DNA from 3 places in the Inediibacterium massiliense genome. Region 2 is predicted to be linked to each of the others. Evidence: riboswitches for the same ligand, from Rfam matches in the RefSeq annotation. Region 2 holds a riboswitch; each other region holds the start of a gene.
The links. Region 2 has a riboswitch for thiamine pyrophosphate ahead of thiS (sulfur carrier protein ThiS). Riboswitches for the same ligand answer to the same signal wherever they lie in the genome.
Positions count from the first base shown of each region.

Region 1: it holds a riboswitch for thiamine pyrophosphate, as region 2 does, so the genes downstream of both, thiT (energy-coupled thiamine transporter ThiT) here and thiS (sulfur carrier protein ThiS) in region 2, are expected to answer to the same signal.
Region 3: it holds a riboswitch for thiamine pyrophosphate, as region 2 does, so the genes downstream of both, thiD (bifunctional hydroxymethylpyrimidine kinase/phosphomethylpyrimidine kinase) here and thiS (sulfur carrier protein ThiS) in region 2, are expected to answer to the same signal.

Region 1 covers NZ_LN876586.1:935,943-938,210, reverse strand. Annotated here, with positions in the region: gene BN2409_RS08225 (alpha/beta-type small acid-soluble spore protein) at 51-260, opposite strand; gene thiT (energy-coupled thiamine transporter ThiT) at 319-846, opposite strand; TPP riboswitch at 912-1,017, opposite strand; gene BN2409_RS08215 (DegV family protein) at 1,051-1,893, opposite strand; gene BN2409_RS08210 (type II CAAX endopeptidase family protein) at 1,914-2,268, opposite strand, start outside.
Region 2 covers NZ_LN876586.1:149,147-151,414, forward strand. Annotated here, with positions in the region: gene rbsB (ribose ABC transporter substrate-binding protein RbsB) at 1-842, shown strand, start outside; TPP riboswitch at 891-989, shown strand; TPP riboswitch at 1,031-1,137, shown strand; gene thiS (sulfur carrier protein ThiS) at 1,207-1,398, shown strand; partial or broken gene BN2409_RS17785 (ThiS-like ubiquitin domain-containing protein) at 1,432-1,767, shown strand; gene thiC (phosphomethylpyrimidine synthase ThiC) at 1,781-2,268, shown strand, end outside.
Region 3 covers NZ_LN876587.1:208,951-211,218, reverse strand. Annotated here, with positions in the region: gene thiM (hydroxyethylthiazole kinase) at 1-520, opposite strand, end outside; gene thiD (bifunctional hydroxymethylpyrimidine kinase/phosphomethylpyrimidine kinase) at 572-1,375, opposite strand; TPP riboswitch at 1,520-1,619, opposite strand; TPP riboswitch at 1,689-1,788, opposite strand; gene BN2409_RS09550 (superoxide dismutase) at 1,979-2,268, opposite strand, start outside.

The DNA.
Region 1 (2,268 bases), 790 kb from region 2:
TTTTCACTTGTTTATTATAATATATTTCCAAACAAAAAGAGATAGATTTTCTATCCCTCTGTATTTTTCTTATTCAATTGTTTTTTTCTTACCGTAATAAGTCCTCCAATTCTTCCTGTTTCCTTCGCAGTAAGTCCTCCCCATCCTAAGTTTTCTACCTTTTCTAATAATCCAAGCTCTTGAGCAATTTCATATTTCCATTTGTCTTCGATGGTTTCTATTTTATTCTTTTTATTTTTTACACTGTTTTTCTTAGACATTCATACCCCTCCCCTATATTTTTTATTATGGCCAAGGGGTACCCTTTTTATACTTATTTTACTGTTTTGTTAAATGATATTTTAAAGATTTATATAAAATACTAATGATAAAAATGGATATGATCAATTCTGGTACCAAATAGCTTGCATTGTACTTCATAGAATAAGCCCATGGATTTTCACCTGCTGGCGCATACGCTTTAAAAACAATTGCTCCAGATATAACATGAGAAATAAATCTTCCTATAGTAGCTATGCATATACTAATATTCACTCTTTTCAAATCTTTGTTCAAAAGTCCTGCAAGTCCTAAAACGCCAAAAGCAGTTATATAATCAAAAACTATAGATAAAATATGTAGTGACCATGATTTTCCTAATAAAAATTGTAAAATACCATATACAACTCCTGCTAAAATCCCAGGCCCGCATCCCCATCTTATGGAATATATAAAGATAGGTACCATACTTCCTGCTGTAATAGATCCTCCATAAGGCCCTTCAAATATCTTAATATAGCTTAAAATTTGTGCTAATGCAATCATAATCCCTGCTTCTACAATCATTTTTGTAGTAAATTTTTTCATTTTCATCACCCCCTTCAAAAATATTCATTACAAAATATAAAACTGCATTCTGAAAAGAATGCAGCTCATTTTCTTACTTATGTTCCTACGCTGGCATTATCCAGATCAGGTTATGGGTCGAAACAAATAAGTTTCCTCTCAGCCATTTTTTTAGCTCCCCGTTTATATTATCTTTTATAATTATAATGTATAAAATATAGTGGGTCAAATTTCAAAAGTAACTACTCCAATGAGTCCTGGTCCTGTATGGACTCCTAAAACTGGACTAATCTGAGAAAATAATATTTCATTAATATTTCCTATCTCCTTTATCCTCTCTAAAAGTTTCTTAGCTTCTTCCTCAGCATCTCCATGCATAATAGCAATATCTATTCTTTTATTTTTTATCTTTTCTTTTACAATAGAATAAATATCCTCTATTGATTTTTTTCGTCCTCTTACTTTTTTATAGGTATAATATTTTCCTTCCTCATCTATAGAAATAATAGGTTTGATTCCTAAAATTTCTCCTACTGTTCCTTCTACTAAACCAATTCTGCCACCTTTACGCAAATATTCTAAAGTTTTTAATACATAAAAAAGATCTGATTTATGAAGTATTTTTTTCGTTTTTTCTATAATTTGTTCAAAATTAGAATTTTTATAAGCTTCCTTAGCTGCTTCTAAAACTAAAAATCCAAGTCCCATAGATAAAGTTTTAGAATCCATTAATTCTATGGTCAATTTTTTAAATTCATTCGCTACATTTTTAACCATATTGTATGTACCACTTAAACCACTTGAAATAAATATACCTAGCACATGAGTATACTCTTCATCTTGTAATTTCTGAAACAAGTTTTTCGCATCCTCTGGAGAAGGCAAAGAAGTCTTTGGAGTCTCTATTTCTAAACTTTCATAAACTTCTTGTGGAGAAATTTCTACTCGATCTCTAAATTCTTTTTTTGAATAAATCACACGAAGAGGAAGTACCTCAATATTATATTTTTCAATCCACTCTTGTGGTAAGTCACAAGAAGAATCGGTAATTATGGCTATCTTTTCCATATACACTCTCCTAACTATAGTTAAAGCATCATATGCTTAATTTGTAAATAACCCATATATATAAATATAATAACTGTTAACCCAATAGGTGTAAATACAATTTTAGACATTGTATTGGTTTTTTCTTTATTTTCAATAAAATAACATTCTTTTTTATTCTTTTTCATATCTTTTATGATTTTTTTATATAATGAATATCCTAAGGTAGCTGTAAAAACAGATACGATTCCAAAAAAGACAGTAATAATCAGAATTTGAAAAGTTTCTAAATGTGCTGCACTCTCAACCATTGGTTGTGATCTTTGACTATACTTATGAATCATATATCCTAACGTTACAGCTAATCCATTATTCGTCATATGTCCAATGATTCCT
Region 2 (2,268 bases):
CAGGGAAGCAAGCAGAGCCTCAGAAAGAAGAAGCTAAAAAAATAGGATTGATTATTTCCACTTTAAACAATCCATTTTTTGTAACATTAAAAGAGGGTGCTGAGGCAAAAGCCAAAGAATTAGGGTATGAGTTAATTGTATTAGATTCGCAAGATAAGTCAGAGAAGGAACTTTCTAATATGGAAGATATGGTAACAAGAGGCGTTTCAGCTATTATGATCAATCCAACAAACTCTGATACAGTAGGAAATGCCATTAAGATTTCAAATGATGCAAATATTCCAGTACTTACTCTAGATAGAGGAGCAAAAAGCGGAGAGGTAGTATCTCATATTGCTTCTGATAATGTAGCAGGTGGAAAAATGGCAGGAGAATACATTGTAGAAAAACTTGGAGAAAAAGGAAAATTAGTAGAGTTAGAGGGAATTCCAGGAGCTTCTGCTACAGTAGATAGAGGAGCAGGATTTAATGAAGCGATCAAAGGAAAAGAATTAACAGTAGTAGCAAAACAAACTGCAAACTTTAATAGAACAGAAGGTTTGACAGTGATGGAAAATATCTTACAAGCACAACCAGAAATCAATGCTGTTTTTGCTCATAATGATGAAATGGCTTTAGGTGCATTAAAAGCTATCGAAGGAACCAAAAGAGACATTATGGTTGTTGGTTTTGATGCTACAGAGGATGCAGTTACATCTGTAAAAGAAGGAAAACTTGCTGCAACTGTTGCACAGCAACCAGATAAAATAGGATCTTTAGGAATAGAAACAGCAGATAAAATAATCAAAGGGGAAAAAGTAGATGACTTTATTCCTGTTGATTTAAAATTAATAACAGAATAATAAGACTTTACAAAAAACAAAAATAAGAATACAATGAAAGCAACAAGATAGTTTTGCTAGGGGGGCCTTTTGGCTGAGAAGGATTTTTCCTGACCCTTATTACCTGATGCAGGTCATACTGACGTAGGGAAGCAACGAGAGATCAAGCTTACCTTCGGGTAAGCTTTTTTTGTAAGTAAAGCCATAAAATGAATAAACTGGGGAGCTCATAAATGGGCTGAGAAAGAGATGTGATCTCTGACCCGTATAACCTGATTTGGATAATGCCAACGTAGGGAATCTTTCTGCATGCAAAGTGGGAGTTCTCTGAGAATTCCCACTTTTTTGTATAATTTATAAAATTTCAATGAAGGGAGGGGAAAAGATGATTGTAAATGGAAAGATGATGAATATTCCACAAATGCATATAGAAGAATTTTTGAAACATTTAAATTTAGAAAAAGACAAAATAGTCATAGAAGTCAATGAAAAAATTATTGTAAAGGAAGAGTATAAAGAACATATTCTTAATGAAGAAGACAAGATAGAAATTGTAAGTTTTGTAGGAGAAGGTTGATATGAACATATTTGTGAATGAAAAAAGCTAGAAGTAAAGAGTGATGCAACTGTATTTCATGTGAAAAATTTTTATAAAAACGATGCAGATATTATGATACGAAATGGATTTCCAATCAAGGAAGATCAAAAATCAAAAGAAGGAGACCACATTATTCTTATAAGGAGAGCAGAACTTAGAGAAAACCTAATTCCTCTTGGAGTTACAAAAGTTTCTGCAGGAGTTACTACAGAGGTGGGGGGACATAGTGCAGAAGATAAGGGAGATGGACAGTTTGACATATCAGATACAAGAAGTGTAGAAGAAATGAAAAAAGCCATATTAGAAAAAGGATATCAGCCTATATTAAAAGACTGGATGATTATATAAAGGAGATGAAAGTATGTATACAACTCAAATGGATGCTGCTAAACGAGGGATTATTACTAAAGAAATGGAAATTGTATCAAAAAAGGAGAATATAGAAGTAGATATTTTAAGAAAACTTATTGCAGAGGGAAAAGTAATTATTCCTGCCAATAAAAATCACAAATCATTAGATCCTGAAGGAGTAGGAGAGGGACTTAAAACGAAGATCAATGTAAATTTAGGTATTTCTAAAGATTGTTGTGATATAGAAAAAGAACTTGAAAAAGTAAAGGTAGCTTTAGATATGAAAGCAGAGGCTATTATGGATTTGAGTTCTTATGGTAAAACAGAAGAATTTAGAAGAAAATTAATTAAAAGATCAAGTGCTATGATAGGGACTGTCCCTATATATGATGCGGTAGGCTTTTATGATAAGGAATTAAAAGATATTACTGCAAAAGAATTTTTAGATGTAGTAAGAAAACATGCAAAGGATGGAGTAGATTTTGTAACCATTCATGC
Region 3 (2,268 bases), on a different contig from region 2:
CCTCTCCAGTAATCCCTACTACACAAGAGAGCTTGTCAGCTACCATTTTTGCAATATCTGTTGCATCATTTTTTTGATCCTCCTTAGCTGCATCCACACCTTTTGTAGAAACACTTAACCCTGCTACAAAAGATACCTCTGATAAATTTCCACGAAGTACATCAATTTTAACTTGTGAAAGAATTTCTCTTGTAGCTTTGTTTCTAAGTGAGGAAGCTCCAGCTCCAACAGGATCTACAACTACAGGTATCTGTAGTGTGTTTGCTTTTTTTCCTGCTGTAATCATAGATTCTATGGTTCTTTGATTTAATGTTCCGATATTTATAACCAGTGCTGAAGAAATAGATACTATTTCCTCTACCTCTGATAGATCATCTGCCATAATAGGCGATGCTCCCATTGCTAAAACAGCATTTGCACAATCATTTACTGTTACATAATTGGTAATATTATGTATAAGCGGAGTTTTTGTTCTTACATCATCTATCAAGTCCATACACTCTTTTGTTAAATAATTCATGATTATTTCATCCCTTTCTTTTATTTAAAATCAAATCCGAAAAACTACTATTTACTTTGTTTGTAAACCATTTTTATACAAATCATAAAAATGATGTGTAGGTCCATGACCTTTTCCTATAGCAAGAGAATGTTTGATTGCTGTTGTAATATATTTTTTTGCCTGCTGAACCGCTTGTGACATTGACATACCAAGAGCAAGATTAGAAGCAATGGCTGAAGAAAAAGTACACCCTGTCCCATGTGTGTTTTTTGTATCAATACGTTCTGTTTCAAAATGATAAAAATCTTTTCCATCATATAAAACATCTAGTGCATCTCCAATGGCATGACCACCTTTTACCAAAACATTCTTACAACCCATATCATAAATAAGCTTTGCCGCTGTTTCCATATCCTTTGTATTACTTATCTTAATATTTGATATTTTTTCAGCTTCTGGAATGTTTGGAGTCAGTAAATCTGCCATAGGAAGTACAACTTCTATCAATGTTTCTATAGCATTAGGATTCATTAAAGGGCAACCATTTTTTGCATACATCACAGGATCAATTACAACATTGCGTGGCTTGTACTCCTGAAGCTTTTCTACTACAGCCTTCATACAAAGAGGCGTAGACAACATACCAATTTTTATAGCATCTACCTCAATATCCTCAAATACCGCATCCATTTGCTTTTTTATCATATCAGGAGTAACATCCTGTATGTCAATTACACGGCTTGTATTCTCCGCTACCACTGAAACAATTACACTCATACCAAATACCCCATGGGCTGAAAAAGTCTTTAAATCTGCTTGTATTCCTGCCCCTCCACTACAATCTGATCCTGCAATCGTCAGTACCTTTTTCATAAAACTACCTCCTTTTTTAAACTCTTTTGAAATGCATAACAAAAATTATAAGATTATTTACAAATCTATAATTTCCTATGTATTATAAAAAAATAAGGTGCTTTTCCTTTACAGGAAAGCACCCTTTAATCCAATACAAAATAATCTTGTAAATGATTCGCTTCCCTACGTAAGTATTAACCAACAGGTTCAAAGGGTCAGGTTTTAACCTTCTCAACTACAACTAGTTCCCCCGCAAATAATAATATTTAATTTTATGGGTTAAAAAAATAGAGTACAATCCTCTGTGGAAAGCACTCTAATCATATACAAGTATCCTAAATGATTTGCTTCCCTACGTAAGTGTTAACTAACAGGTTCAAAGGGTTAGGTTTTAACCTTCTCAACTACAACTAGTTCCCCCGCAAACATATAAGAATTATATCAGATAAAATATAATTTGTAAATTTTCACAAATCAAATAAATGTGTAAATTTTTTAATACTTACATCTATTCTTTCCTAAAAATAAATACTTTCCTCTTTTTACACAGAGGAAAGTATTTACATATGTTCTTTACGATAAAGTTATTTTGATAATCTATCTGTTTGAATCATCTCATGCTTATTTTGCATAATCCTCATATATATTTTCAATTTTTGACCAGTCTATCAAATTCCATATATTTTTAACATAATCCGCTCTAACATTTTTATATTTCAAATAATAAGCATGCTCCCAAACATCTATAGTTAATAATGGCTTTTTCTTTATGCTCAATGGTGAATTTTGATTGCTAGTTGTAATGATTTCTAACTCTTTATTTTCATCTAGAACAAGCCATCCCCAACCTGAACCAAAATGAGCTATAGATACATTATTGATCTTTTCTTTCATTGCTTCAAAACTACCAA